Regions from separate parts of the Arthrobacter sp. 10N44_2 genome, predicted to be linked through region 1. Evidence: riboswitches for the same ligand, from Rfam matches in the RefSeq annotation. Region 1 holds a riboswitch; the other holds the start of a gene.
What was found. A riboswitch is a leader RNA that binds a small molecule or an ion and turns the genes downstream of it on or off. The one in region 1 is predicted to bind glycine.
Positions count from the first base shown of each region.

Region 2: it holds a riboswitch for glycine, as region 1 does, so the genes downstream of both, gcvP (aminomethyl-transferring glycine dehydrogenase) here and gcvP (aminomethyl-transferring glycine dehydrogenase) in region 1, are expected to answer to the same signal.

Region 1 covers NZ_JBFTHT010000029.1:14,964-29,480, reverse strand. Annotated here, with positions in the region: gene glyA (serine hydroxymethyltransferase) at 1-1,140, opposite strand, end outside; gene gcvH (glycine cleavage system protein GcvH) at 1,224-1,607, opposite strand; gene gcvT (glycine cleavage system aminomethyltransferase GcvT) at 2,144-3,292, opposite strand; gene gcvP (aminomethyl-transferring glycine dehydrogenase) at 3,305-6,226, opposite strand; glycine riboswitch at 6,266-6,380, opposite strand; glycine riboswitch at 6,382-6,480, opposite strand; gene AC1DBX_RS20235 (TetR/AcrR family transcriptional regulator) at 6,859-7,398, opposite strand; gene AC1DBX_RS20230 (MFS transporter) at 7,466-9,052, shown strand; gene AC1DBX_RS20225 (Dps family protein) at 9,193-9,672, opposite strand; gene AC1DBX_RS20220 (sigma-70 family RNA polymerase sigma factor) at 9,839-10,657, opposite strand; gene flgN (flagellar export chaperone FlgN) at 10,901-11,416, shown strand; gene AC1DBX_RS20210 (carbon storage regulator) at 11,431-11,679, opposite strand; gene AC1DBX_RS20205 (hypothetical protein) at 11,689-12,960, opposite strand; gene AC1DBX_RS20200 (flagellar biosynthesis protein FlhA) at 12,938-14,517, opposite strand, start outside.
Region 2 covers NZ_JBFTHT010000026.1:3,890-19,431, reverse strand. Annotated here, with positions in the region: gene AC1DBX_RS19670 (ABC transporter ATP-binding protein) at 1-618, shown strand, start outside; gene AC1DBX_RS19665 (ABC transporter ATP-binding protein) at 615-2,657, shown strand; gene AC1DBX_RS19660 (hypothetical protein) at 3,360-3,692, opposite strand; gene AC1DBX_RS19655 (MmyB family transcriptional regulator) at 3,721-4,050, opposite strand; gene AC1DBX_RS19650 (NACHT domain-containing protein) at 4,252-7,938, shown strand; gene AC1DBX_RS19645 (hypothetical protein) at 8,376-9,269, opposite strand; partial or broken gene AC1DBX_RS19640 (SDR family oxidoreductase) at 9,869-10,172, shown strand; gene AC1DBX_RS19635 (hypothetical protein) at 10,307-11,074, opposite strand; glycine riboswitch at 11,570-11,667, shown strand; glycine riboswitch at 11,669-11,776, shown strand; gene gcvP (aminomethyl-transferring glycine dehydrogenase) at 11,829-14,693, shown strand; gene gcvT (glycine cleavage system aminomethyltransferase GcvT) at 14,704-15,542, shown strand, end outside.

The sequences.
Region 1 (14,517 bases):
GATGATGTCGGCAACCTCGGCGAAGGCCGCCTCGCCAAAGCCGCGGGTCGCCAGCGCCGGGGTGCCGATCCGCAGCCCGGAGGTGACCATCGGCGGACGCGGATCGAACGGCACGGCGTTGCGGTTGACGGTGATGTCGATGTCCGCGAGGCGGTCCTCGGCTTCCTGCCCGTTCAGCACGCAGTTGCGCAGGTCCACCAGGACCAGGTGCACGTCGGTGCCGCCGGAGATCACGTTGATGCCCTTGGCGGTCACGTCGTCCTGGACCAGCCGGTCGGCGAGGATCCGGGCGCCGGCCAGCACACGTTCCTGGCGTTCCCTGAACTCCTCGGACCCGGCGATCTTGAAGGCCACGGCTTTGCCGGCGATGACGTGCTCCAGCGGCCCGCCCTGCTGGCCGGGGAACACCGCGGAGTTGATCTTCTTGGCGATCTCGGCGTCGTTGCTCAGGATGATGCCGCCGCGCGGACCCGCGAGGGTCTTGTGCGTGGTGGAGGTGGTGACGTGCGCGTGCGGGACCGGGGACGGGTGCAGCCCGGCCGCGACCAGCCCGGCGAAGTGCGCCATGTCCACCATCAGGTAGGCGCCCACGGAGTCGGCGATCCGGCGGAACTCGGCGAAGTCGAGCTGCCGGGCGTACGCGGACCAGCCGGCCACGATCAGCGCCGGCTTGTGCTCCTGGGCCAGGGCCTCGACCTCGGCCATGTCGATCCGGTGGTCCTCTTCACGGACCTGGTACGGGATCACGTTGTAGAGCCGGCCGGAGAAGTTGATCCGCATGCCGTGCGTCAGGTGCCCGCCGTGGGCCAGGTTCAGGCCCATGATGGTGTCGCCCGGCCGGATCAGGGCGTGCATCACGGAGGCGTTGGCCTGCGCGCCGGAGTGCGGCTGGACGTTGGCGTACCCGGCACCGAACAGGGCCTTGACCCGGTCGATCGCGAGCTGCTCCACAACGTCCACGTGCTCGCAGCCGCCGTAGTAGCGCTTGCCCGGGTAGCCCTCGGCATACTTGTTCGTCAGCACGGAACCCTGCGCCTGCATCACGGCTTTGGCGGTGTGGTTCTCCGAGGCGATCATTTCCAGCCCGTCACGCTGCCGGGACAGCTCGGCGTCGATCGTCGCGGCGATCTCCGGATCCATCACGGACAGCTCCGCGTCCAGGCTCGCGGAGACGACCTGCTCGAACGCCAGCGTCTGGGTGCCCGCGGCCGCCGTTGCGCCGCTCACAGCTCGCCGCCGTTCTTGGACGCGTACTCCTGGGCAGAAAGCAGCGGGCCGTCGGACTCGGCGGCGACCTTGAAGAGCCAGCCGGCACCGTACGGGTCACTGTTGATCAGCGCGGGGTCATCGACGACGGCGGGGTTGATTTCGGTGACCTCGCCCGTGACCGGGGCGTAGAGGTCCGAGACGGACTTGGTCGATTCAACCTCGCCGCAGGTCTCCCCCGCGGTCACGGCGGAGCCGACCTCGGGCAGGTCCACGTAGACGATGTCGCCGAGGGCGTCGGTGGCGACGGCGGAGATGCCGATGGACACAACGTTTCCGGCCTCCCGGGCAACCCACTCGTGCTCGTCGGAGTACTGCAGTTCAGGGGCAACTTTTGCCATGTGTTTTTCCTTTACGTTTGAAAAGTCGTGGGCCACAACAATTGTGGTGGGTTGGGTGGCGGATGAGGCAATTCCTCCGCGTGCTCGCTCGTCCCTCGCTTAGACGCACGCTTCCGGAATCCCCTCACCCGCCGCTATTCAGTTCAGTTTTTGGGGCCAGCCGTTTTCCCGGAAGAAACAGTGGCTTTTCGATATCTTCCAGAGCCGGGGTGCTCCGAGGCTTCAAGGGTGTCATCAAGCTCAACCCCCAATGATCGGGCTTGGCGTGCCACCCTTTGGGACAGTCCTACCCCGCGGTAGGCGGTACATCCCCCAGCACTTTTGGCTTTCGAAGGCGCCCCAAACGACGCTTGGAACTCGAGGTGAGTTGAACCCGAGGTGAGCTGCAGGGCCCCTTCGGGCCCGACATCCGGGAGCATGCGTCTAAGGGAGCGTTACGTCCGCTCAGCGGGCGTCTTCGCGACCGAGCATGCAGAGGATGCCGGGTCCGACGGGCTGACGCAACCACAGTCACGCAGCCCCCGGGACAGCTTCGGCTACTTTTGGCGCTTGTAGAAAGGCAGTGCGACAACTTCGAAGGGTTCGGCCTTGCCGCGGAGGTCGATGTCCAGTGCGGTGCCGGGCTCGGTGAATTCGACGTCGACGTAGGCCATCGCGACCGGGTAACCGAGGCTCGGGCTGGGCTGGCCGGAGGTGACTTCGCCGACAACGTTGCCGTCCTTGAGGACCGGGTAGTGGCCGCGGCCGGCCCGGCGCCCGAGGCCCTTGAGCCCGACGAGCTTGCGGCCCGTCGTGGCGCCGGCGCCGGTTTCCTTCTTGGCGGCCAAGGCGGCCTTGCCGATGAAGTCGCCTTCCTTGGACAGGGCGACGACGGGGCCCAGGCCGGCGGCGAACGGATCGCCCTCCAGGGAGAGCTCGTTGCCGTAAAGCGGCATGCCGGCCTCGAGACGGAGCGAATCGCGGGACGCGAGCCCGGCGGGGGTCAGCTCGCCGTCCTCTGCGATGGCGACGAGCGCCTGCCAGAGGGCGGCGGCGGCGTCGTTCGCGACGAAGATCTCGAAGCCGTCTTCACCGGTGTAGCCGGTGCGGGCCAGCAGGAGGTCCTGGCTGGCTCCAGCGAACATGAACGGGACGTCCACGGCGGCGTAGTACTTCAGGCCGGTGACGAGCTCGTGCTGCGCGGCGGGGACCAGGCGCAGCAGGATCTCCTGGGCCTTGGGTCCCTGCACGGCGATCAGCGAGGTCTCAGCAGAGGCGTCCTGGACGGTGACGTCGAATCCGCCGTCCTTTCCGGAACCGGCGCGCTCGGCCAGGGCCTCGGCGACGACCTTGGCGTTGCCGGCGTTGGGGACCACAAGGAATTTCTGGTCGCCGCGGCGGTAGGTGATGAGGTCATCGATGATGCCGCCGTCCTCGTTGCAGATCAGCGAGTACTTGGCCTTGCCAATGGCCATCGCCGAGATCTTGCCCACGAGGGCGTAGTCCAGGAAGGCTGCGGCGTCGGGGCCGGTGACCCAGACTTCGCCCATGTGGGAGAGGTCGAACAGGCCCGCGGACTTGCGGACGGCGTGGTGCTCGGCTAGTTCCGAGCTGTACTTCAGCGGCATCTGCCAACCGCCGAAGTCCGTGAAGGAGGCACCGAGCTTCTTGTGCTCTTCGTAAAGTGCCGTGTAATTCTCATTCATCGGTGGCTGTCCCTAGCTGTCAGAGTCGGAGTTGGCGGAGTCGTCGGAGTGGACTGCTGTGTCTTCTTCGAAGGCCTCGAGGGGAGGGCACGAGCAGATCAGGTTGCGGTCCCCGGCTGCGCCGTCGATGCGGCCGACGGGCGGGAAGTACTTGTCCTGCTTGAGCGTGTGGACCGGGAAGACGGCCTGCTCACGCGGGTACTCGCGGGTCCAGTCGGTGCTGATCACGGCAGCGGCGGTGTGCGGGGCGTTGCGCAGCGGGCTGTGCTCCACGGTGAAATCGCCGTTGGCCACCTTGTCGATCTCGGCGCGGATGGCGACCATGGCCGTGATGAAGCGGTCGATCTCGCCCAGGTCCTCGGATTCGGTGGGCTCCACCATCAGGGTGCCGGCCACCGGGAACGCCAGGGTGGGGGCGTGGAAGCCGTAGTCGATCAGGCGCTTGGCCACGTCCTCGGCGGTCACGCCGGTCTTGGCCGTGAGTTCGCGCAGGTCCAGGATGCACTCGTGGGCCACCAGGCCGCCTTCGCCGGTGTAGAGCACCGGGAAGGAGTCGTTGAGGCGGGCCGCGATGTAGTTCGCCGCGAGCAGCGCGGACTTGGTCGCCTCGGTGAGGCCGCGGCCGCCCATCAGCTTCACGTAGGCCCAGGAGATCGGCAGCACGCCGGCCGAGCCGTAGCGGGAGGCGGAGATCGGGGTGCCGTCGGCGCCGTTGGCGGGATCAGCAGCGTTGCCCGGCATGAACGGGGCCAGGTGCGCCTTGGCCGCGACCGGGCCGACGCCCGGTCCGCCGCCGCCGTGCGGGATGCAGAAAGTCTTGTGCAGGTTCAGGTGCGAGACGTCGCCGCCGAACATGCCGGGCTGGGCCAGCCCGACCAGGGCGTTGAGGTTGGCGCCGTCGATGTAGACCTGGCCGCCGGCGGCGTGGACCGCGTCGCAGACCTCGCGGACATCGGCGTCGTACACCCCGTGCGTGGACGGGTAGGTGATCATGATGCAGGACAGCGCATCCTTGTGCAGCTCGATCTTGACGGTCAGGTCCGCGTGGTCGATCGTGCCGTCCGAAGCCGTGGCCACGACCACGACCTTCATGCCGGCCAGCACGGCGGAGGCGGCGTTGGTGCCGTGCGCGGAGGCCGGGATCAGGCAGACGTTGCGCTGGGCATCGCCGCGGGAGAGGTGGTAGCCGCGGATCGCCAGCAGCCCGGCGAGCTCGCCCTGGGAACCGGCGTTGGGCTGGATGGAGACCTGGTCGTAGCCGGTGATCTCGGTCAGCTGGCCTTCGAGGTCCTCGATCAGTTCACGCCAGCCGGCGGTCTGGGATTCCGGGGCGAACGGGTGGATGGAGGCGAACTCCGGCCAGGAGATGGCTTCCATCTCGGCGGTGGCGTTCAGCTTCATGGTGCACGACCCCAGCGGGATCATGGTCCGGTCCAGGGCAAGGTCGCGGTCCGAGAGGCGACGGATGTAGCGCAGCAACTGGGTCTCGGAACGGTGCGTGTTGAACACCGGGTGCTGCAGGTAGTCGGAGGTGCGCTCGACGGCGGGGTCCAGGCCGAACGCAGTGTCCGTGCCTGCAGCCGCGGCAGTCACGGACGCGCCGAACGCGGCTATGACGTCGGCGACGACGGCAACCGTCGTGGCCTCGTCGGCGGAGATGCCGACGGTGTCGGCGTCGATGGCGCGCAGGTTGACGCCCTTGGCGTCGGCTGCCGCGATGATCTCAGCTGCCCGGCCCGGCACGGAGACGGTGATGGTGTCGAAGAAGGAGGTGTGCAGCACGTCCAGGCCGGCGGCCTTCAGGGAGGCGGCGATGGTCTTGGCGTGGACGTGGACCGACTGGGCGATTGCCTTCAGCCCGTCCGGGCCGTGGTAGACGGCGTAGAAGGAAGCCACGATGGCCAGCAGGGCCTGGGCCGTGCAGATGTTGGACGTGGCCTTCTCGCGGCGGATATGCTGCTCGCGGGTCTGCAGGGCCAGGCGGTAGGCGGGAACGCCGGCGTTGTCCTTGGAGACACCCACGAGGCGGCCGGGCATGGAGCGCTCGAGCCCCTTCTGGACGGCCATGTAGGCAGCGTGCGGGCCGCCGAAGAACAGCGGCACGCCGAAGCGCTGGGCGGATCCGACGGCGATGTCAGCGCCCTGCTCGCCCGGAGACGTGATCAGGGTCAGGGAGAGGAGATCTGCCGCGACGGTGACGAGGGCGCCCCGTTCCTTGGCGTCGGCGATCACGGCGGTGTGGTCGAACACGCGGCCGGAGACGCCCGGCTGCTGCAGAACGACGCCGTTGATGACGCCGTCGGGCAGGCCCTTGGAGAGGTCGGCGACCTCGACCTCGAAGCCGAGGGCCTCGGCGCGGCCCTTGACGATCGCGATGGTCTGCGGCAGGCAGTCGGCGTCGAGGACGGTCTTGCCGTCGTGCGCCGTCTTGTTCTTATTCGCGCGGCGCATCATCAGCACGGCCTCGGCCACGGCGGTGGCTTCATCCAGCAGGGAGGCGTTGGCGATCGGCAGGCCGACCAGGTCCTGGACCATGGTCTGGAAGTTCAGCAGCGCCTCCAGCCGGCCCTGGGAGATCTCCGGCTGGTAGGGCGTGTACGCGGTGTACCAGGCCGGGGCTTCGAGGATGTTGCGGCGGATCACCGGCGGGGTGAGCGTGTCGTAGTAGCCCTGCCCGATCATCTGCACGGCGGTCTTGTTCTTCGACGCCAGCTTGCGCAGCTCGGCGAGGACTTCGACCTCGCTCAGGGCCGCGGCGAGCGCGAGGTCGGCGTCCTGGCGGATGTCCTTCGGAACGGCGGTGTCCACCAGGGCGTCGACGGTGTCGTAGCCGACAGCCTTCAGCATGGCGTCGACGTCGGCCTGGCGGCGCGCGCCGATATGCCGGTCAACGAAGGACGTGGAGGCTGGGGTAACAGTCACAAGGAACTCCATAACTCAGGCGGCGCAGGGTACGCCACATTGATTCGGGTTCCTCCCCGCTCTGTATTGGACCTGAGAGTTTCCGCGCAGCCCGCGTTTCAGGGCTCCGCTTGCACCGTCGGTGAGCACAGCATGTCCGGGACACGCCTGCTACTTTCCAGAGATGCCTTGCCGCGGCGGTACATGGGCCTGAGAGATTCCTGGGGAGGGTTTGCTCCTACGGCGCCTGCTTGTACCTACTTGCAGGACTCTCCCGCCGCAGATCAAAGGCGTATTTAATTAGGTGTTCAATCGGGGGTGACTACAGTCACAGCTCTCATTGTCCTATGCCGGGCGCGCGTCCGCAAACTCCCTCCCGGCGGCGGACCCAGGTTACGGGCCACGAGCCACCCGGTGGCGAATCCGGCGGCGCGAATTCGCCGGAAACGCCCGGAGTCGCCGCAACTTTCCGGCGTACTCGAACGCTTCCGGCGAATTCGGCGGGGAGTAGGGGGTCGGCGGGGCGTAGGGGGTCGGCGGGGAGTAGGGGGTCGGCGGGGCGTAGGGGGTCGGCGGGGAGTAGGGGGTCGGCGGGGCGTAGGGGGTCGGCGGGGAGTAAGGGGGGTCGGCGGGGAGTAGGGGGTCGGAGGGTGTGGGTGTGGGCGTCAGCCGCGCAGGCGCTCGACGGCGGCCAGGAGGCTCTGGACGTCCGCCTCGACTTCCGGCGGCGGCCCGCCGGGACCCCGCGCCAGCATGGCGTTGAAGTACAGCCCGTCCCCCATGCACAGGACGGCCTTCGCCATGGCGGGCCCGACGTCGGCCGCCAGCAGTTCCAGCCAGCTCGCCTGGCCGGCGGCGAAGCGGCGGAGGGTTTCCCCGTGCGCCACCTCGGCGAGCCGCGTGGCCGCCACGAAGACCCGGTCCATGGGCGTGTCCGCCCACACCGAGGACTTGATGAAGTACGCCGCCGCCCCTTCCGGGGCTGCCGCCATGGCCGCAACATCGGCAGCCAGGAGCCGGTCCAGCCGTTCCAGCAGGACCGCGATCATGGCCTCTTTCGTCGGAAAATGGTAGAGCAGGCCGCCCTTGGAGACGCCGGCCCGGCGCGCGACGGCGTCCAGCGTCGCGGCGCGTTCACCGACTTCGATGAGCAGGGATTCGAAGGCATCGAGGACGGCCTCGCGGGCGACGGGTTTCCTGGGCATGCCTCCCATCATGCCTGTCCGCACGCGCATTTCTTAACTGTACCGTCCAGACGGTACAGTTATCCTTATGAGCATTTCATCGATCACCGTAGCCACCAGCACTCCTGCGGCCACCGGGCCCCGGGCACCGTGGCGTGACTGGGTGGCGCTGGCCCTGCTGATGTTCCCCGTCCTGCTCGTGGCCGTGGACAACACCGCGCTCACGTTCGCCCTGCCGGCCATCGCCAGCAGCCTGACCGCCTCCGGCGTCGAACTGCTCTGGATCGTCGATGCCTATCCCCTGGTCCTGGCCGGGCTCCTGGTCGCGATGGGTTCCCTGGGCGACAGGATCGGCCGGCGCCGGCTGCTGTTCGTGGGCAGCGCGGGCTTTGCCGCGGTGTCGGCCGTGACGGCGTTCGCGCCGAGTGCGGAATGGCTGATCGCCGGCCGCGCCGGGCTTGGCCTTTTCGGCGCCATACTAATGCCGTCCACGCTGTCGCTGATCCGGAACATCTTTCCGCAGCCCAACCGGCGCAGGCTGGCGGTGGCGGTCTGGGCCGCCGGCTTCTCCGGCGGCGCCGCCCTCGGCCCGATTGTCGGCGGCTGGCTGGTGGAACACTTCTGGTGGGGCGCCGTCCTGCTGGTCGCGGTGCCGATCATCCTGCCGCTGCTGCTGCTCGGGCCGGCCCTGATCCCGGAATCCCGCGATCCGAAGCCGGGCCGGGTGGACGTGCCCAGCATTGCCCTGTCCCTGCTGGTCATGGTGCCGGTGGTCTACGGGATCAAGGCCCTTGCCACCCACGGGCCGGCTCCCGAGGCCTTCGCGAGCATCGGAACCGGCCTGCTCATGGGCTATGTGTTCATCCGGCGGCAACGCGCGCTTGCCCGTATCCACAGGACAGACCACAGCACCGCGCCGATGCTCGACGTCAGCCTGTTTGGCAACCGGATCTTCAGTACGGCCATTGTGGCCAACGTCCTGGCACTGTTCTCCTTCAACGGCTTCATTCTCTTCCTGGCCCAGCACCTGCAGCTGCTGGAGGGCCAGTCCCCCTCGGCCTCCGGCGTCGCCATGGTCCCGGCCCTCATCGCCACAGTTGTAGCGGGGCTGCTCGTGGTCCCGCTGGTGCGCAAGGTGCGGCCCGGCTTTGTGGTGGCCGGCGGCCTGCTGCTGAGCGCGGCGGGCTATTTCGTGGTGGCATTCGGCGACCACAGCCAGGGCCCGTCGCTGCTCCTTGCCGCCCTGCTGGTGCTCTGCCTGGGGGTGGGGGCCGCGGAGACGATCTCCAATGACCTGATCCTGGGCGCGGCGCCCGCCGACAAGGCAGGGGCAGCCGCCGCTATCTCCGAGACGGGCTACGAAGTGGGGTCCCTGCTGGGTACGGCGATTCTCGGCTCAATCCTGACGGCCTCCTACCAGGGCAACCTCCGGCTTCCCGCGGGCGTGTCCGAACTCGCCCCGGCGGCGGCCACCAGCCAGGCCGGTGAAACCCTGGCCGGCGCTGTGGATCTGGCCCGGATGCTTCCGGCGCCCCTGGCCGAGGCGGTGACGGCGGCCGCGCGCACCGCCTTCGACTCGGGCGTGCACGTCACGGCGTCCATTGCACTGGTCCTGATGTCCGGGGCCTGCGTCCTGGCCGCCGTCGTCCTGCGGTCGGTGCCGAAGGCCCAATAAGGCTAAGCGGCCGCCGTCAGCGTCACGCCGTCGTCAGCACCAAGGGGTTCCAGCCCTTAAACAGCAGCGTCCGGCGCCGGGAGGATACCCGGTGCCGGACGCTGCTGTTTTTTTTGGGGGGGGGCTGTGGGAGCCGGTCCCTACTTGCTGTCCGGGGTGGTCACGCTGGCAGTGGCCCGCATGGTCTCGGCATTCACCATCCAGGCGTACTGCTCAAACTTGGCGATGAACTCGTGCAGCAGATCCGCGGTGGTGGGATCTTCCTCGTCCACTTCGTCATGGACCTTGCGCATGGTGCCGACGGCCGCCTCAAGCGCGGCGACAATCCGCTCGATGGCGTCCTTCGTGTTGATCAGGCCCTTCGGGAACTCGGCCAGTGCGGTGGACTTGGAAACCGTGGAGCTTCGGCCGTCCGGGAGGGCGTGGAGGGCACGCATGCGCTCGGCAAGGTCATCCGCGAATCCCCGGGCGGCGTCGATGATTTCATCCAGCTGGAGGTGAAGGTCCCTGAAGTTGGTCCCGACGATGTTCCAGTGTGCCTGCTTGCCCTGAACGTGGAGTTCGATCAGGTCCACCAGTACTGCCTGCAGGTTGGTCGTCAATGTTGGTGATGCTTTCATGAATCCTCCTCGATAGAACCGGTGCCGTGCGGGCCGCGCATGCCATTGCTGGCACCCCGGCCGATGCTTCCGACGCTACCGCAGCGCGGCGCCGGGCCGCGATGCTTCTGGGAGGAATTTCTCGGTCAGCTTACTAAGTCGGCTTACTAACCGTTTTGGGGGCGGCTTAGACGGCCTCGTTGAGGATGGGCCCACGCGGGAACACGGCCCGTGTGATGCCGCCGGAGGTGGATTCGGACAGCTGGGTGAGGTAGTCGTTGCGCCGCCTCGGGGTAATCCTGGACTGGGGCTGGAACGGCTGCTCGGGGTCGTCGGCGTAGTGGGCGCTCAGGCCGTCGCGCATGAGCCGGATGGCTTCCGAACGCTGCTGGGACACCGCTGCGTGCGTGGATCCGAGTTCCGCGGCCAGGTCTTTGACCGTGCGGTCTCCGAAATAGATCTCCTCCACCACGTAGCGCATCCGTTCCGGAAGGGATTTCACGGCGGCCCGAAGGTACTGGAGCCGTTCGTCCGCGAGCACGGAGTGTTCCGGGGTGAGGGTTTCGGCGGCCAGGGTGTCCACCACGGCCTCGTCGAGGGGCGTCAATGTGCGCGAGGCATCCGCGAGCGCGGCCTCCACAACGCTCTGCTGGACGCCCAGGGCAGAGGCGATCTCGTCCACTGTGGGGGTGCGGCCCAGGGCGGACGCCAGGGTTTCCTGCACGGACATGGTTTCCTTGATCCGGCGGCGGGCGGATCGGGTGGCCCAGTCGCTGGCCCGCATCTCGTCTGCGAAGGCGCCAAGGATACGCCGGCGCGCGAAAGCGCCGAACGGCACCCCGAGGCCTGGATCGAACGAATCGGCCGAGGTAATCAGGGCAATAGCGCCGGCTGACGCCAAGTCATCGCGAGAAAGGTGTGACGCCTTCGAGCACAAATCTGAGACGAGATACCCCACCAGCGGAAGGTGCTGCGTGACCATCTCGTTGCGTTCCACGCGATTCAATACTGTGTCCCCCCATGAGACCGGATCCGAAGGGTCCTCGACCCTTAAAACGCCGAGAGCCGCACCCAAAACCGACCGGTGCTCCCCCAATTGGAGTCAGCGTTCGCAAGTAGGGCGCAGCACCCATGGAGGAAACCTATCACCTGTTCCAAGATCTGCGTGTACCCTCAGGGAAAAGCTGTGCGAAAAATGCGGTGACCGCCCCGAAGCTGTGATTCACGGGGCGGAAAGAGAATGGGGCACATGAGCGCAAGTGATCTCTCCGCGGCACTGTGGCAGGAGCGGCGGCAGCTGGAGCTACTCCTCTTCAGGCTGGAAACGCAGCGCCTGCACGTCGTGGCCGGGAATCTGGAATGGCTGAGCTTCATGGCCTCCGAGATTGAAACCGTGCTGGACCGCCTGCGCTTCGAAGCCCTGGCCCGGAGCGTCGAGTCCGCTGCCGTGGCGGCCCAATGGGGCCTGCCGGCACAGACCACGCTCGTCGAACTGATTGCGGCCGCGCCCGCCGGGCCATGGCCCGAGATCCTGCGCGAGCATCTGGACGCCCTGCACGCACTCCTGGCCCGGCTGGGCGAGGCTTCCAGCGTGAATGAGGACGCGCTGCGGAGCCTCCCGATGCCGGGACGCGCCGGCCCGGCGGGTACGGCCGGGCTTCTGGACCAGCTGACCATGGGAGGAAACCTGGAGCGGTCCCTCGCCGTGCTCCGGCGTTCAGCCCAGCCGCTCCTGGCCCAGTATCTCGGCGGGGACCATGTCTGATCCGGTGCGGGTCCTCAGCCGTCGGCGGGAGTGGCGCGCGGCGGCATGAGCCCGCGCAGCGCTTCCTCGGCGTCCGGGCCCGCTTCCGCCGCCGCGAGGTTCGCCGCTGCGATGGCTTCGATGACTTCCCGGCGCTGGATCGGCACACCGCGGGGCGCCTCAATGCCTATCCGAACACCGTCGCCGCGGCCTTCCAGAACAGTGATGACGATGCCGTCGCCGATCATGATCTGTTCGCCCGGCTTGCGTGTAAGTACCAGCATCCTCTCAATCTACCCTTCAGTCCGGGGAGCATCGTACGATTCCCGCCGGTTCTGCCATGTCGGTTCGGGCCCGGCGGGGCGCCCGTCGATCCAGCCCACGGGCAGTCCCAGGCCGTTGACGCTTTCAGGCGACCCGGTCTCCGAGGCGCCGACCACCGCTACCGCGGTCACGTTGAGCTGGGCGGACAGCACGCCGACCCAGCGCGCCGTGTCCTCGTGCTTGCGTCCGGCATCGACCACAACCCAGACCTGGTCGGCGGAGAGCGCCGCCACGGACGGCACCCGGGCCAGGGCGTTGCGGGCTTTGCCCAGTCCGAACGCCACCAGGACGGTGCGCTCCGTCACCACGGCATGGGCGCGCGCGGCCGTGGCACTTTGGCGTCCGTCGACGTGCAGGTGGCCATAGGCGGAGAGCTCACCGGCGGTGCGCACATCGGCACCTCCGGAGGCCATGGACATGGCCAGGGCGGTATCCATCGCGTCCTCCCCCAGCCCGATCAGGAGCACGAGATCGCCGACGCCGGTCAGCGGAGCCGGAGCCGGGGCACCCGCAGCGTTGCCCGGCGCGACGGCGGCCGGGTGCGCGGGGCTCCCGACGGCGGCCGGTTGCGCGACGGCGGCCGGGTGCGCGGGGCTCCCGACGGCTGCGGCGGGGTGCGCGGGGCTCCCGGCGGCGGCGGGCGCTGCGGCGGGCGGATCTGTGGGGGTCCGGAGCCCGGTGCCGAGCTGTTCCAGCAGTTCGGCGAAGTCCCGCGATTCGGTGGACACACCGGCAGGAGCGGGCCGGTGCAGGCTCAGCTCGGCGGCGTCCGCCTCCTCCAGGAGTGCGGCGATGGCGGCGCCCTGCAGGTGATGGGTCGGGGCGGCGGGCCGTGCCGACCCTCCGGCCGGGCCCGCCTGCGCTGCGGCCCGGGCCGCCGGCGGGGCCGGTGCTGCCGCCACGGCTCCGGCGTCGTACTTCCCGGCGGGGGTCCCGGCGCCCGGAACAGTGCCCGCGGTAGCCGCCCCGGCGGCGGTCTCCCCGGCGGGACCACCAGTCGCCGGGCCGGAATCGGCCCCGGCCAGGATGTCGGCGTCAGGCACTACCTCGCCGGTGACGACCTCGTGTTTGGACTGGAGCTCGATCATGGCCTCGTAGCGGTCCTGGGCGAAGAGGCCGGCGATTCCGGGGCTGCTGACGCGTTCGGCGGACACGATCCGGGCCGCCGAACCGTACAGCTGTTCTGCCTTGCGGCGGATTTCCTCGAGCGAGGCTCCCTTAAGCCGATAGCGGTTCGGCATGGCGCACCACTCCTACTGTTTCGATCCGGACGTTGGCGGAGGTCACCTCGCGGTAGGACAACACGGGCACCGATCCCGGCTGCGCCCCGACGAGGCGGTAGATGGCGGGCCGGAGCGCGGGTGCACAGACAAGCACGGCCTGGCGGTTGGCGGCGGCCGCGGCGTCGACGGCCGACCGCACCGAGCGCAGCACGGCGTCGAGCCGTTCCTGCCCCATGACGATCTGGCTGCCGCCCTCCGCGGGCCGCATGTCCTCGAGCATGTGTTGTTCCAGGACGGGGTCGATCATGATGACGTTGAGCACCTCGCCGTCCATGAACTTGGCCGTGAGGGCGGGGCCCAGGGCCTGCCGGGCGGCTTCCACAAGCGATTCCGGATCCGTGGAAATCTTGGCACGGAGCGTGAGGGCCTCATAGATCCGGGCGAGGTCGTTGATGGGCACCTGCTCATCCAGCAGGCCCTGGAGGACGCGCTGCAGCTCGGCGAGGGAGAGCAGGGCCGGGGTCAGTTCGTCGACGGCGGAGGGGCTCTGCTTGCGCACGCCCTCGGTCAGCACCCGGACGTCCTCGCGGGACAGCAGCCGGGCAGCGTTCGCCGCGACGATCGAGGACAGGTGGGTGACCAGGACGGAGACCCGGTCGATCACTGTGGCACCTGTCATTTCGGCGTTGTGGCGCATCTCCCCCGGAATCCATTTCCCGGCGAGCCCAAATACGGGTTCGATCATCGCCGGGCCCGGGAGCGAGTCCAGGTTCTCGCCCAGGGCGAGCATCTGGCCGCTGGGGGCCGTGCCGCGGCCGGCTTCCACGCCGGCAATCCGGATGGCGTAGGTCGACGGCGGCAGGTCCACACTGTCCCGGGTGCGCACCGGCGGGATGACCAGGCCAAGTTCCATGGCGATCTTGTGCCGCAGGGACCGGACCCGGGCCAGGAGGTCATCGGAGGCGCCGGAGACCATATCCACGAGGTCAGGTGCGAGCAGGATCTCCACGGGGTGGATGCGCATGTCTTCCAGCAGTTTCTCGTTCGGATCCTGTTCCGGGAAGTTCAGCGCGGTCGACTCAGCCTCCCGGGCCGTTTCCGCCAGCTGTTGGCTTGCCGCCGTCCGGCGGGAGGCGATGAACAGGCCGGCGCCTACGACGACGAACGGAATCGGGGGCATGCCGGGGATCAGTGCCATGGCGACGGCGGCGACGCCGGCGATCATGAGGGCGTTCGGTGACTGCAGCAGCTGGGTGGAGGCCGTCCGCCCCATGTCGGACTCGGCGTTGGACCGGGTCACGATCATGCCGGTGGAGACGGCCATGAGCAGTGCCGGGATCTGGGTGACGAGCCCGTCGCCCATGGTCAGCAGGCCGTAGGTGTTCAGGGCGTCGCCGATTTCCAGGCCGCGCTGGACCATGCCGATGGCGATGCCGCCGACGAAGTTGATGATGATAATGATGATGCCCGCGATGGCGTCGCCCTTGACGAACTTCGAGGCGCCGTCCATGGCGCCGTAGAAGTCGGCCTCGGCAGAGACTTCGGCCCGCCGCTCCCGGGCCTGGGTGTCGGTGA
Region 2 (15,542 bases), on a different contig from region 1:
GGCAAGACCACCTTGGTGAACCTGATGCCGCGGCTCTTCGACGCGACCTCCGGCTCGGTCCGGATTGACGGCGTGGACGTCCGCGAGCTCCACCCGGACCTGCTGTGGGGGCACATCGGCCTGGTCCCGCAAAAGCCCTACCTGTTCTCCGGGACGGTGCGCAGCAACCTGCTCTACGGCAAACCCGACGCCACCGAGGACGAGCTCTGGCGGGCCCTGAGGATTGCGCAGGCGCAGGATTTTGTGGAGGAGCTGGAGGGCGGGCTGGACGCGCCGATTTCGCAGGGCGGCACCAACGTCTCCGGCGGCCAGCGGCAGCGGCTCGCGATTGCCCGGGCGCTGGTGAAACAGCCCGAGCTGTACATCTTTGACGACTCCTTCTCCTCGCTGGACACCGCTACGGACGCCCGGCTGCGGCAGGCACTCAAGCAGCACACCGCCGGGGCCACCATGGTGATCATCGCCCAGCGGGTCTCCAGCATTGTGGACGCGGACCAGATCCTGGTGCTCGAACGCGGCAGGATCGTAGCGCACGGCACGCACGAGGAACTGCTGGAGGCATCGGAGACGTACCAGGAGATTGTGAACTCCCAGCTCGCGGCGGAGGAGGCAGCATGAGCCGCACCGACAAGGCGCCGACGCCGGCTCCCGCAGCCGCTCCCGCTGCCGGGGCTCCCGGGGCGCCCGGGGCTCCCGCGGCGCAAACCCCGCTGCGGATTCCCCGCCCGGCGGGTGGCCCCGGCCGCGGCGGCCCGTTTGCCGGGATGAACATCCCGGCCGAGAAGGCCATGAACTTCGGCCCCTCCGCCCGGCGGCTGCTGGGGGAGCTGCGGCCCGAACGGCTGTGGCTGGTGCTGGTCCTGCTGCTCGCCGTCGTCGGCGTTACGTTCTCGGTGATCGGGCCCCGGCTGCTGGGCGAGGGCACCAACCTGATCTTCGCCGGCGTCGTGGCCAAGCAGCTGCCGGCCGGGGAGACCCAGGCCCAGGTGATCGCCCAGATGCGCGCCGCCGGGCAGAACCAGCAGGCGGACATGCTCAGCGCCATGACGCTGACCCCCGGCACCGGGATCGACTTCACCGCGCTGGCCACCGTGCTGCTTTGGGCGCTGGTCCTGTACGTGCTGGCCTCGGTGTTCGGCTGGATGCAGGCCTATATCCTCAACGGCGTGGTGCAGCGCACGGTCTTCCGGCTGCGCGAGCGGATCGAGGCGAAGATCAATAAGCTGCCGCTGCGCTACTTCGATTCCGTGCAGCGCGGCGAGCTGCTCAGCCGGGTGACAAACGACGTCGACAACATCTCCCAAAGCCTGCAGCAGTCCATCAGCCAGGCGGTGACCTCGGTGCTGACTGTGGCCGGCGTGCTGGTGATGATGATCCTGCTCTCGCCCACGCTGGCGCTGATCGCGCTGGTGACCATACCGCTGACGCTCGTGACGACGGCGGTGATCGCCAAGCGCTCGCAGAAGCTGTTCGTGCTGCAGTGGCGGCACACCGGCGAGCTAAACGGGCAGATCGAGGAGACGTACACCGGGCACGCACTGGTGAAGGTGTTCGGCCGGCAGCGTGAGGTGGAGGAGCGGTTCCGGCAGAAGAACGTGGAGTTGTACCAGGCGAGCTTCGGCGCGCAATTCATTTCGGGCCTGATCATGCCGGCCATGACGTTCATCGGGAACCTGGTCTACGTGGGGATCGCCGTGGTGGGCGGGCTGCAGGTGGCCTCCGGGGCGATGCAGCTGGGAGATGTGCAGGCGTTCATCCAGTACTCCCGGCAGTTCACCCAGCCCCTGGCCCAGCTGGGGTCCATGGCGAACCTGTTGCAGTCCGGTGTGGCCTCGGCCGAACGGGTGTTTGAGCTGCTGGATACGGACGAGCAGTCGCAGGATCCTTCGCCGTCTGAGGCGCCTTCTGGTGGCCGGGGGCGGCTGGTGTTCGAGGACGTGTCCTTCTCCTATTCGCCGGACAAGCCGCTGATTTCCTCGCTGAGTTTGGTGGCGGAACCGGGGCAGACGGTGGCCATTGTGGGTCCGACCGGCGCGGGCAAGACCACCCTGGTGAACCTGATGATGCGCTTCTACGAGCTCGACGCCGGCCGCATCACGCTCGACGGCGTGGACGTCACCGCGATGACCCGCGACGGGCTGCGCTCGCGGATGGGCATGGTGCTGCAGGACACCTGGCTGTTCGGCGGGACCATCCGGGACAACATCGCCTACGGCCGGCCCGGCGCCTCGGAGGCCGAGATTCTGGAGGCCGCGAAGGCGACGTACGTGGACCGCTTCGTCCGGTCCCTGCCGGAGGGCTACTACACCGTGCTCGACGACGAAGGCGGCAACGTCTCCGCCGGCGAGAAGCAGCTGCTCACGATCGCCCGGGCGTTCCTGGCCCGGCCGTCCGTGCTCATCCTGGACGAGGCGACTTCTTCCGTAGATACGCGGACCGAGGTGCTGGTGCAGAAGGCGATGAGTGCGCTGAGGAGCGACCGGACGTCGTTTGTCATTGCCCACCGCCTCTCCACCATCCGCGACGCCGACCTCATCCTGGTGATGGAGGCCGGGCAGATCGTCGAGCAGGGGACGCACGCTTCATTGTTGGAGGCGGGCGGGGCGTATGCGGCGCTGTACGCGGCGCAGTTCGCGGCTCCTGTTGCGGAGGTTTAGGGAAAACAACAATTCGTCTGTCGGCCTCAAGACGGAGACAATTAGCATCTTGCGCAAATCAACTTTACGTAATATCCGCTATCGGTCGCCGGCACGGAGGCAGAGACTTCCGTAGTAACAGAGCTTCGGGTAGGGCGAGCCTGTCCGCCGGCCGGGCGGCGTCCCTCAGAAACTGCAGCGTTCGCTTAGCTGCTCCGTCGGCTGTCGTCAGGGATGAGTCTGAGACCTTCTCTGGCCAGTGTCAGAAAAGTCCGAATGAAACCCTATTCTGACAAGCTTTCGGCCGCCTGCCGGACGTCAGGTTGGGGTGTGCTTAGGTCGACGTCTTGAGCCTCCTTTGCATGCCAACTGCAACTTCCAAATCCCATCCGGACGGGCCGCCTGCCCTCCCTCGATCTGACCAGCCGGATCGGAAACCAGGGCAGGCTTCCTACCGCAAGCTGCAGCTCTAGGGCCCTCAGTCGCAGCGACGGTAGGAAAGCGGTGTGGACCAGGACTTCCCTGTCAACGGCGTAGACCCCGAACGTCCGTCCAGTGAAGGCCTTGGCCGTTTCGAAGGTCCAGTGCCTGCCGTCGAGGTCAGCCAGCACCATATCGTCGCTGCCTGCGGAACCGGCCGCCCTCGCGAGCAGGCGGATCCTGTCGCCGCCCACGGCCCCTTCGCTGAAGTCGGACGGCGGCGGCGTGACCACGACTGCCAGCTCAACGTCGCCGGCTGGCCGGCAGGACAGTTTCCCATGTGCAATCGATGCAGGCCACGACGGCAGGCGCCGTAGCCTTCAGCGCGTCCCCGAGGGGGACGGCTTCGATGGCAAACCAGTTGTCTTCAGCGTTCCGCACAGCGATCCCGCCTACCCCGGAGCCGACGTGAAGAACGGCCCGGAAGTCCATGCCGAGGTGGCGTTGCCGCTGGGCAAGGAAGCCGGGCCGCGGCGACGTGGGAGTTTTGCCTTCGCCCCTGACCACGAGCCCCTTCGAGGTGGGCGCCGTGAACCCTGGAAGCCCTCGAACACCAATCCAGTCCAGGTCTTCCACTCCTAGCTCCAGCGCGTCGCCGTTGAGTTCAATTTCCCCGACGAGCGGGGTTTCGCATGGTTTTGCGTGCCATCCGGTGGAAGCGGACGTTGTGGCGGGCCCACCGGGTGAAGAATTCTGTGCTGCCGGAGGTCAGGTCACCGGTGAGGTTGTTCAGGTCCCTGTCCCGGGGGTTGCGGCCGGATCCGGTGCTCATTGCCGCGGTGATGTTGTCGGCGAGAGCGTCCCAGTCGACGAAGAAGTCTTTGGACCGTGGGTCAAGGAACATGAAGTGGGCAAGGTTCAGCGGAAGCGTCTCAGGGCTGGGGGTACCGGTGTACAGGGCGAAGCACCGGTTGTCCGCGGGCACGGTGTGCATGCGAGCATTCCGGACGTAGGCGGCGTGTCCCGGCCATCCCGGCCAGGACTCTATCGACGCTGCGGCGCACTTCAACCCGTGTCCGTCGGGCACGGGTCACCTGTGAGGGTGCGGCGGCTTTGGCCAGATCATAAAGTTTTCGGCAACGGGAGTGTATCGAAGCCAGCGAAAGCGTCCCTGGCTGTACTATCCAAGCACCACATGAAGTACCTGCAGAAGTTCTTTAGTGATTGGACCCGACTCTTGAACCGTCCACATGCCGCAAATCATCGACCGTTCGTGTTTAGCGACGCTGTGGAGTTACTAGAGGGCAAGACATCCCCCGCTGTTGAAATTGGTGATCGGATTGCAACGGCTACCCTTCTGACCGCAGGTGTCGTCGGCTATCCGGGCGCATTTAGCCTGCTGGGTCCTAAGAACGCGGTTGTCAAGCTATGTGAACAATTGCAGGCGAAAATCCCTAGCGAAGTTTCCGAGAGCCGTGGTGTAGATCGCACCAACTTACTCATCGCTGCCCACTCCATAATTGTCATCACCAGTTTTTTCGACGCAGCGTCCCTAATACAGGGCCAGATCGCGGAAGCTGAAGTCGAACTCACGGGTAAAGAAGAGCTTCAAATGACGAAAAGGGACAAAAGCGGGATAAGAATGGGTGGTCTAGTCGATTTCCTTGTCTCTACAGAGATTCCTTTTCCTAAACCTGAGTTAGCTCGCGGTGAGCTTCAGGCTCATCTGAGCGAATTTTACGTCAATTTAGCTGCCAGCCTTTCGAGGTTTTGTCAAGGTCTCGTTTTCTGGGACGACCTAGATGACCGAAAGCGGCGTATAGTGTCAGACTATCTTGAGCTTGAGGTTCCCAAGCTCGCACTCCGCTCTTATCAGAATTCCCTGCGTAAACTCGCCACTGAGGTTCGCGAATTCGAAATATGGCTAAACCTACTTGCCGTTCAAGGTCTCAGAAGCTCGATCCGTGAGCAGGGTGAGGAGGCATCCGAGAAGCTCGGGCGTGTACTACTTGCGCAAAGGAGCGCAGCTGAGAAGTTTGATGAGTTGCAGCGTTTCCTTCGTCACCTCGCTACTGATCTACAAACGCCCTCTGTGGGAAAATTTGATCTTGTCGGCAAGATAAACTCCGTCACACAACTTTCCTTAATTCCGCCGGATGTAGCGCGACTCAAGGGCGAATCAGGTGCGTCGATTCCGGCCCTGTCTGAGTTGTATATCGAGCCTCCCTTCAAGGTGATTAGCAGCGATAGCCAGACACACGTCAGCAAAGAGGCATGGTGGGCGTCTATTGACGCTCGCCACGACCTCGACGACTTTTTCAGTTCCTACTTGACCGCTACTCCTGCTGCCTTCACCAAGCCTCTTCTGGTTCTCGGCCATCCTGGGTCCGGTAAGTCATCTTTGACCCGGGTGCTTGCTGCTGGAATATCTGGAACGTCCTTCGTGCCAGTGCGCGTGGAGTTGCGAAGGGTCACGCCCTCGCAAGGCATCGAGGTGCAAATCGAAGAGGGTCTTTCTACACTCTTGGGCAGAACTACAACGTGGGCTGAGTTCCGGCGCTCAACATCTTTAACGCCTGTCATTTTCTTAGATGGACTGGATGAGTTGATACAGGCCAGCGATGAAAAGCAGGCCGACTACCTCGAACAGGTCCAATCGTTTCAGCAACGGGAACTTTCTAGCGGGGGCGCCTTTGTAATCGTAACCAGTAGGACCGTCGTTGCCGATCAGGCTAGAATTCCCCCGGATTCGCTAGTTCTGAAAATCGATGACTTTGGTATGCCGGAAATCTCAGCCTTTATTCGCACCTGGAACGCCTCAAACGATGCCTATTTCTGCCGGGTTGGTCTACGGCCGCTTCCTGAAGAGTTGCCAAGGGAAGTAGCGCAATTAGCGGGTCAACCACTTTTGCTACTGCTGTTGGCCTTGCTTGATGCTGAGAATAACTCCCTGCAAAGCGACGCCGCCACAAGAACAAGAGCTTCCACCTACCGGCAAATACTCTCAACTTTCATCGGACGTGAAGTTCTAAAGCATCAACCTCGTATGGACGATCACGAGGCGGAAGGGGTTGTCGAGCGAGAGCTATTGATGCTCTCTTACATTGCCCTTGGCATGTTCAATAGAGGTGTGCAGATGATGAGCACGAAGCAAGTTGCAGAGGATCTTGCGGCACTGGCGAGCGATTCCGGCCGGACTACCCAAATTGATACGGTGCAAAAGCTGCTAGGTCGATTTTTTTTCGTTCACCAAGCACAATCCAAGGCAATTGACGGTTCGCAAAGTGCTTATGAGTTCCTCCACTCCACATTCGGGGAATACCTAGTTGCCCACCTAGCTTATGAAATTTTGAGTGAGGTGCGTGATGAGGCCGAACGTATGATGAGTTCACGATTCACTCAGGGTCGTAATGCTGATCAGTGGGCCTCGTTACTGTTCTCTTTCGAACCGCTAAGCCAGAGGACTCAGATTCTGGAGTTTTTTTCAGAGTTGGCTGCGGAGCCAGCTGAGAACAGCAATATGTCCGAATTGTTAGTCTCCCTAGCGGTCGCACGAGTGAAAGCAGGGGGTGACGACTTATCCAGTCAGGAGCAGTATAGGCCTGCAGACAGGACAAGAGCCGCCAAGCTTGCCACATATACCTGCAACCTGCTTCTGCTTGCGTGCTGCATGCCACCGCTACCGCGCCCTGATGGGGGAATGGTTCGAGCGATCGTGCGCACTGCCCGCGACTGGGACAGACTCGTTTTTCTATGGAAGTCGCAACTTGAGGAATCAGCCTGGGAGCAGTTGAGCCAGGTGCTTTGGGCGAGATCGAGCGCACTGTTATCGGCGCGGAACGACGAAGACGTTGAAGTTGGTTTAGACTTCTTGGCCCCTGCGACTAGTAGTAGGTATCATCCACAGCCAGTTCCTGCTCCGGCGGAAACCTTATCGGAATCCTTACAGGCGATTCGGGAGGAGTCGCCTTTAGCGAAAACATCCTTGGAGCTCATAACTGCCTCGACCGACGTTGGTTTTAGGGGAATCGTTGCCCCTAGTGTGAAACAATATTTTCTCGCGGGCGAAGAAGGGCGCTTCTATTTTGACATCGAAGACCTCCTCTACCAGTTTGAGAATCCAGGCGCGGGAGGATTATCAAAAGATCTTGCAGAAGCAGCGCTGCTTTACATGATCGACAGCTCCATATGCCACGCGTGGCTACGAAAGCATTTGAGACTCATTGTGAGTTCGGCAATTATTGATGACTTTCAAAAGTCAACAATCGAACAACTTGTCGAGCTCACGATAAGCGCCCCGCCCGATGATCGTCACACCTTCTTTTCGGTCGTCAACGTCCTGGTGGACGCCCAAATGGGTACGTCCCTTCACAGATTAGTGGATGCGGCGATTGGAGGGGTGAATAATCATGACGCGTATTTTGCGGCACGCCCAGCCTTTGCCCTACGACTGGGCGCGGCCCTCCACAGGGGCGACTATCACCGGTGGTACACCCCGCTTAGTGACTGGAGGCAACTGATCTCCCGGGTGTCCCTGACCCAGCTGCACGATGAGGACCCCGCAGCCCCACTGGTAGCCGTGAGTCTAGCCCGAAGAATCAGCTTTGATATGTGGGTTACCAGCAAAGGGATTGTGGAAGCAAGTTCTTTGCCGGTGCCCACCCTCCGGCGAATGCCAGTCGAAGATGCATTCTTTCTGGTTAAGTGCGGCGAGCGTGATCCGATGGAAGGCCTGCGCAAAGTGCAGAGCTTTAGCCGTGCATGGGCTGACGCCAACTCTGACGGTTGGTCAAATCGGAATAATCAGCTTGCGGTAAAGCTGCGCTCTATTCCTGGACGTCCTAGCATCAGCTTGCAGGCAGCAATAGATACTTTATCGTGAGCCGTTGCCGTGCATTCCGGCCCGCTATTCGCCATGAAGCTCGTTCTGATTGCGCGGCTCAACATCGTGTAAATCCTTCTGCCGAAGCCACAAATCTTAGTAGGGGCGTTGTGAAGTCCCCAACGGTGGGTTGCGGCCATTCACGCTGGACCCCATTCGAAGCTTGTGGGTCAGCCCCTTGTATCGGTCGCGTCGAAGGTTGCGAGTTGCAGCCGCCAAGAGCACCTTGGGCAGCCGGCGCGTCAAGGCCGTCAGAGTCGCTGCGCGCGCCGAAGCCAAGGAACGGAGGTCCGGCCAGCGGCCCAGCACCGCAGGGGAGGTTGGCTCGGAGAGGTTTGTTGTTGCGGTGTGAAGGCACAGGAGTCGGGAGCGCAATGGATGGGGATGGCTTCACTTTTCCTCACGGGGACACAAACCTGCACGGAGGGAAGGAACGACTACTTACTGCCTTCTTGCACATAGTCATCGTTCGTAGCGGTTGGCGGGTAGTCCCTGTACGGAAACTCAGGGTCATTGGCTTCAATGCCGAACCAGTACACGATGGGGCTGGCTCTCGGACGATCCTTGCCCATCCGTTCCTGGCGTGTGGGCAGCGTGTACTTATCCACCAATTCCCTAACGCTTTCGGTGGCCTTGTAGTAGGACAGGAAGGATGCAGTCCAGCCGGCGAGATGCTGCCGCTTGAGCGTGAATTCATTGCGGCTCGTGAAGGCATGGGTGGGCCGTCCACTCATCTGCCTGAGTTCATTAACCGAGACGCTTGAGGAATAGCCGGTTTTCTTGTGCTCGCTGAATGCCATGTGCAGGAAGTCCTGGTTCTCGTGCTGGAGGCATTCCTGCAAGTCCAAAGGCAGGTCGGCTGCATAGGGAATGATGTCAGCGTACGCGGACTCAGCCTGACTGAGACGTTCGGCTATATGGGCTTTGACGTGAGGGTTGTCGTTGATCGCTGTCAGAACCTTCTTGAGGTGTTCCTCGGTAATCCTGCGGGCTGGGCACTTGGCGATTCGTTCCAGGTCCCGGATGACATCCATCCCGTTGTTCGCAATGATCCTCAATGGAGTCCTGAGCGTGATGAAGCGGGACTCCTGCTTTCTCTTGGCGGGAAGGACCACCACGAGGAAGTTGAAGGCGTAGGCGGCCAGGAGGCCAAGGCTGAGGTCATACAGCCATGGTTCCGGGTCAACCTGCTGGGTACCCGGTTGTGGCACTTCCTGCGGGGAGTAACTCGCAACGGTTGTGTAAATCAGGGTGCCGAGGGAGAGGACGGCTATGAGGTGTATGCCGATGCGTTCCAACCAGCGTTCAGCCCCACCCCAAATTCTCTTCACCGGGAGAGACTACCCCGACAATGGTGGCAGGCGAATCCAGGCTGGCCGCCCGAACTGCGGTGATGTTCTACATCGAGGGCTGGTACAACCGCCGCCGTCCCAGCCGCCAGACCGGCGACGTCCTACCGGTCAGAGCCGACGCAATCCACCAAACCAGTGGCCAGGACCCCCTGGCGACCAGCCGCGCGTCATAGCAATGGCTAGTCATCCTGCACTGATGAAACTCGTCGCTAAAGTTTCCAGTCAAAGAACCCGCTTGGAATGGTGAGGCACCGCTGGATCGACCGCCACGAACCCTCCTGATCCATTGCATCGGAGGCAAGAATCATGCAATTAATGCAGAATGCGCGCAAATCCGCGGATGTGAGGGCCATTCGAGTTTGATGCACTCCGGCTTTGGAGGGCTGCCTGGTGGACCGGCGAGTAGCCCAGCCCCATCAGTCGTACGGTACGGTGTTCCCTCAGGTCATGGGCATTTTCCCGCTTCAAGTGACGCGGTATCGGTGGCAATGGGCGGAGAAGGGGTGATCTTGCATCGGATGCAATAATCACGGTTTTACTTGACATAACGTCCAATATCGGCCGTTGTGGGGTGGCTTGCCAGCCTGCGCGGGTCCGCGGCCGGCGCCGCCTACACCGCGTCCAAGCACGCCCTCGTCGGCCTGACCAAGAACTCGGCCGTGATGTACGGGCCCAGGGGCCTGCGCCGTGGCCCCACCATCGCCAACATCGTGGCCACCTGGGGATCCCAGCTCGCGGCCGAACGCCTCGGCCCGCTGATGCAGGCCACCGCCCGCCACCGCCGCGCAGCTCGCCGCCTCCATCACCTTCCTGCTCAGCGACGACGGCACCAACATCAACGGCGCCATCCTCGCCTCCGACGGCGGCTGGTCCGCCCTGTAGGGGAGCGGCACCCCACGCAAGCGGACGACGGCGGGAGGTCCCGCCGTCGTCCGCTGGATTGGGATCAAATCCGTGATTGCACCATCGGATCCGCTGGTGCAATCACGTCCACACGTCGCGGGTGAGTCCGGATTTTACGAAGACGGGAAGGTGGGCGCGTCCGGTCGCCGGCGAGCGGCAATGGATTTGGCACCCAGCCCCGCCGATGCGATGACTAGGGCCAGCAAGATTTTGGGAGCTGCTCCGCCCTCGGGTCCAAGTGTTGCCGCCAAGATTTGCCGACTCATTAACAGCATCTCCTGCAGGTCGCCAGCCAGGATACGGGTCCCCAGGACGTAGTTGACCGAGATGAACACGGCGGGAACCAACCACAACAGCGCAAGGTTCACGGCCCACACCGCGGTCCGCCGCGCAGGACGAAGGCCGCACCATGCCAGGGCGCAACCAACGAGGATGGCGGGAATCCAGTGAGCGATTGACGGCACTGCGACGGGGACGTTGATGTGCCCAACGAAGCCGACAACCCACTCCACCGTCCACGAAGCGAACGGCACCGCCACGAGTCCGGCGCCCAATGCCGCCAGGCTCCGGGTCCTTGAACAGAGCAGCAGGTGCGCCACGAGGGCAGCAGCGAGGGATGCGGTCACGCCCGCGAGCAGCCCGGCGAAGTACAGGCTCGCCATTGTTCCGCCCGCCAAGCCGCCGTCGAGCACTGTGAAGGACTGGACGGCAGCCGTGAACTGGACCACAAGAACGCCGGCTGCCGCGCACCACGTCACCAGTCGCCGTCGGGCGGGGGACCAGATGCGCACCGCGAGTCCGGCCGCTGCACCTCCTACGGTGAGGAGGGCTACGATCGTGGTGAGTTCGTACTGGCTTAGCGGCAGTAACGACACAGGCATCTGGTCTGGAACGACCTCTGCGCCCCACAAGTTCTGCAACGGGAGCTGTGCGCCGGATACCAGCCAAGGGCCCAAGCCGAGCAATCCTGCGAGGATCCCGATCAGCCACCCCCAAGCGGCATCCCCGGCGGGAGTCCTGCTTGGTGGTCTGCTGGGAGCTGCCTGTTCCATCGCTTGATCCGGAAGGCTCACGGAGGCTCCTTGCGTATGAGCGCTCTGGGAGGGACGCGCATGAAAATGTAAAGTATCCCGTTCAGAATAATGCACCGAATGGACTAACCCCCTGGGTCCGATCCACGAGGTGGACGACGACCTCTGGGACCGCGTGTTCCGGATCAACGACACGGCCCTCATGCGCCTCACCCACGCAAGCGGACGACGGCGAAGAGCTCCCGCCGTCGTCCGCGGGACAGCGACTCAATTGAAATAAATTTTGCATCCTGCCCGGGAACCGGATAAATTGTGAGCTGTGTCACCGACCAGTGGCACAGCTTATGATCTGCGGCGGGAGAGTCCTGCCGGTACGTTCAGCAGGCGCCGTAGGAGCAAATCCTCCCCAGGAATCTCTCAGGCCCACGTACCGCCGCGGCAAGGCAACTCTGGAAAGCAGTCCGGGCAACCGGGCTCACCGACGGTGCAAGTGGCGCGCTGCTATCAGCAGGGCAAAACGGAAACTCTCAGGTCCAATACAGAGCGGGGAGGAACCCGAATCATCGTGGCGTCTTGATGCCACCTGAATTATGGAGTTCCTCTCATGACGGTTCAATCGTCCCCGTCCACCTTCGCAGACCGCCACATCGGCGCCCGCCGCCAGGCCGACATCGACACCATGCTCAAGGCCGTCGGCTACGACAGCGTTGATGGCCTCGTTGACAACGCGGTCCCCGATTCCATCCGCCAGGAAAAGCCCCTCACCCTGGACAGCGCCCTCAGCGAAGTCCAGGTGCTGGCCGAACTGCGCAAGCTCGCCTACAAGAACAAGACGGCCGTGCAGATGATCGGCCAGGGCTACTACGACACCGTCACCCCGCCGGTGATCCGCCGCAACATCCTCGAAGCCCCCGCCTGGTACACCGCCTACACCCCGTACCAGCCGGAAATCTCCCAGGGACGCCTCGAGGCGCTGCTGAACTTCCAGACCATGGTCCAGGACCTCACCGCGCTCCCGGTCGCCAATGCGTCCCTCCTGGACGAGGCCACCGCGGTTGCCGAGGCCGTGCTTCTCATGCGCCGCGCCAACAAAAACAAGTCCGCTGCCGGGGCCAAGACCGTCCTCGACGCCGACTGCCTCCCGCAGACCATTGCCATCGTCAGGGGCCGAGCGGAGGCGCTGGGCTTCGAGGTGCAGGTCGCTGACCTCTCCGCCGGTCTGCCCGACGGCGACATCAACGGTCTCGTCCTCCAGCAGCCGGGCGTCTCCGGCCGGGTGTGGGACCAGTCCGGCGTGATCGCGGAGGCCAAAGAACGCGGCGCACTGGTCACCGTGGCGGCGGATCTGCTTGCCCTGACCCTGATCACCCCTCCGGGCGAGCAGGGGGCGGACATCGCCGTCGGCTCCACCCAGCGCCTGGGCGTGCCGCTGTTCTTCGGCGGCCCGCACGCCGCGTACATGGCGGTGCGCGAGGGCATGGAACGCACGCTCCCCGGCCGCATCGTCGGCGTCTCCAAAGACAACGCCGGCGTCCCGGCGTACCGCCTGGCCCTGCAGACCCGCGAGCAGCACATCCGCCGCGAGAAGGCCACGTCCAACATCTGCACCGCGCAGGCACTGCTGGCCATCGTGTCCTCGTTCTACGCCGTCTACCACGGCCCCGACGGGCTGAAGGCGATCGCCCAGACCGTCCACAACAACACCCGCGCCCTTGCCGCCACGCTGAAGATCGTCGGCCGGGAACTGGTGAGCGACTCCTTCTTCGACACCCTCACGGTCCGCGTGCCCGGCAAGGCCGCCAAGGTCATCGCCGCCGCCGAGGCCCGGGGCATCAACCTGCGGCTCATCGACGCGGACACAGTTGGCGTGTCCGTCGATGAAACCACGACGCCGGAGGTCCTCTCCGCGGTCGTCGTCGCCTTTGGTGCCGGCCCTGTGGTGGAGGCCGAGGGCTTCGAGCTGCCCGAGACCGTGCTGCGCACCTCCGACTACCTGCAGCACCCGGTCTTCAACACGCACCGCTCCGAAACCCAGCTGCTGCGCTACATCCGCAAGCTCTCGGACCGCGACCTTGCCCTGGACCGCACCATGATCCCGCTGGGCTCCTGCACCATGAAGCTGAACGCCACGGCCGAGATGGAAGCCATCTCCTGGCCGGAGTTCGCCTCCATCCACCCGTTCGCGCCGGACTCCCAGACCGAGGGCTGGCGGGAACTCATCAGCGGCCTCGAAGCTGACCTCGCCGAAATCACGGGCTATGACCAGGTCTCCATCCAGCCGAACGCCGGCTCCCAGGGCGAGCTCGCCGGCCTGCTGGCCATCCGCGGCTACCACCACTCCCGCGGGGAGGCCCAGCGCAACGTCTGCCTGATCCCGGCCTCCGCGCACGGCACCAACGCCGCCTCCGCCGTGCTGGCCGGCATGAAGGTGGTCGTCGTGGCCACAGCCTCGGACGGCACGATCGACCACGCGGACCTGACGGCCAAGATCGAGGCCAACAAGGACGCGCTGTCCTGCATCATGATCACCTACCCGTCCACCCACGGGGTGTACGACACAGACGTCCGCGAGGTATGCGACTCCGTGCATGCGGCCGGTGGGCAGGTCTACGTCGACGGCGCCAACCTCAACGCCCTCGTCGGGCTGGCCCAGCCGGGCAAGTTTGGCGGTGACGTCTCGCACCTGAACCTGCACAAGACCTTCTGCATCCCGCACGGCGGCGGCGGACCGGGCGTCGGCCCGGTCGCGGCCAAAGCCCACCTGGCGCCGTTCATGCCAGGGGACGCGAACAAGGCGCACGACGCCGGCGCTATCGAACCAGGAACTGGTGCTGCGATCTCCGCTTCACGTTACGGATCCGCCGGTGTCCTGCCGATCTCCTGGGCGTACGTGAAGTTGATGGGCGGCCAGGGCCTCACCGAGGCCACCAAGTCCGCGCTGCTCGCGGCGAACTACATCGCATCCCGGCTGGATGAGCACTTCCCGGTGCTCTACACGGGGGAGAGCGGCCTGGTGGCCCACGAGTGCATCCTGGATTTGCGTGAACTGACCGCCAGGACCGGCGTCACCGCCGAGGACGTGGCCAAGCGCCTCATCGACTTCGGCTTCCACGCCCCCACACTGTCCTTCCCCGTGGCGGGCACCCTCATGGTGGAGCCCACCGAGTCCGAGGACCTTGCGGAGATCGATCGCTTCATCGAGGCGATGATCACCATCCGCCAGGAGATCGACCAGGTCTCCAACGGCGATTTCACGGTGGAGAACTCCCCGCTGCGCAACGCACCCCACACAGCAGCCGCCGTCGTCAGCACCGACTGGACCCGCGAGTACCCGCGTGAGCAGGCCGCATTCCCCGTCCACACACTCAGGCAGGACAAGTACTTCCCGCCGGTCGGACGCATCGACGGCGCCGCCGGAGACCGCAACCTGGTCTGCTCCTGCCCGCCGCTTTCCGAATTCGAAAACTAAGGATTTTCTGATGAGTGAGAACTACACCGCTCTCTACGAGCAGCACAAAAAGGCCGGCGCCTCCTTCACGGACTTCGGCGGCTGGCAGATGCCGCTGAAGTACAGCTCCGAACTCGCCGAGCACCACGCCGTCCGCAACGCCGCGGGCCTGTTCGACCTCTCCCACATGGGCGAAGTCTGGGTCACCGGCCCGGACGCCGCGGCGTTCCTCGACTACGCCCTGGCCGGGAAGCTGTCGGCCGTGGCCGTCGGCAAGGCGAAGTACTCGCTGATCTGCCAGGAAGACGGCGGCATCATCGATGACCTCATCTCCTACCGCCGCGGTGAGGACAAGTACCTGGTGGTCCCCAACGCAGGCAACGCCAAGGTCGTGGCCGCGGCACTGGCCGAAAGGGCCGGTTCTGCCCAAGAAGGCGGGTTCGACGTGACGGTGGAAGACGTTTCCGCCGAGATCTCGCTGATCGCCGTCCAGGGCCCGAACGCCGAAGCCATCCTGCTGACGCTGGTCCCGGCCGAGCAGCATGTCCTGGTCACCGAGCTGAAGTACTACGCTGCGGTTGAGGTTCAGATCAACGGACAAGATCTGCTCCTCGCCCGCACCGGCTACACCGGCGAGGACGGCTTCGAGATCTACATCTCGAACGAGGATGCGGCAGGTCTCTGGGAAGCACTGCTGGAAACCGGTGCCAGCCACGGGCTCATCCCGGCCGGCCTGGCCTGCCGTGACTCGCTGCGTTTGGAAGCCGGCATGCCGCTCTATGGCAACGAACTCTCCCGCGAAGGCAACCCATACGCAGCAGGCCTGGGCCCGGTCGTCTCGCTCGCCAAGGAGTCGGACTTCGTCGGCAA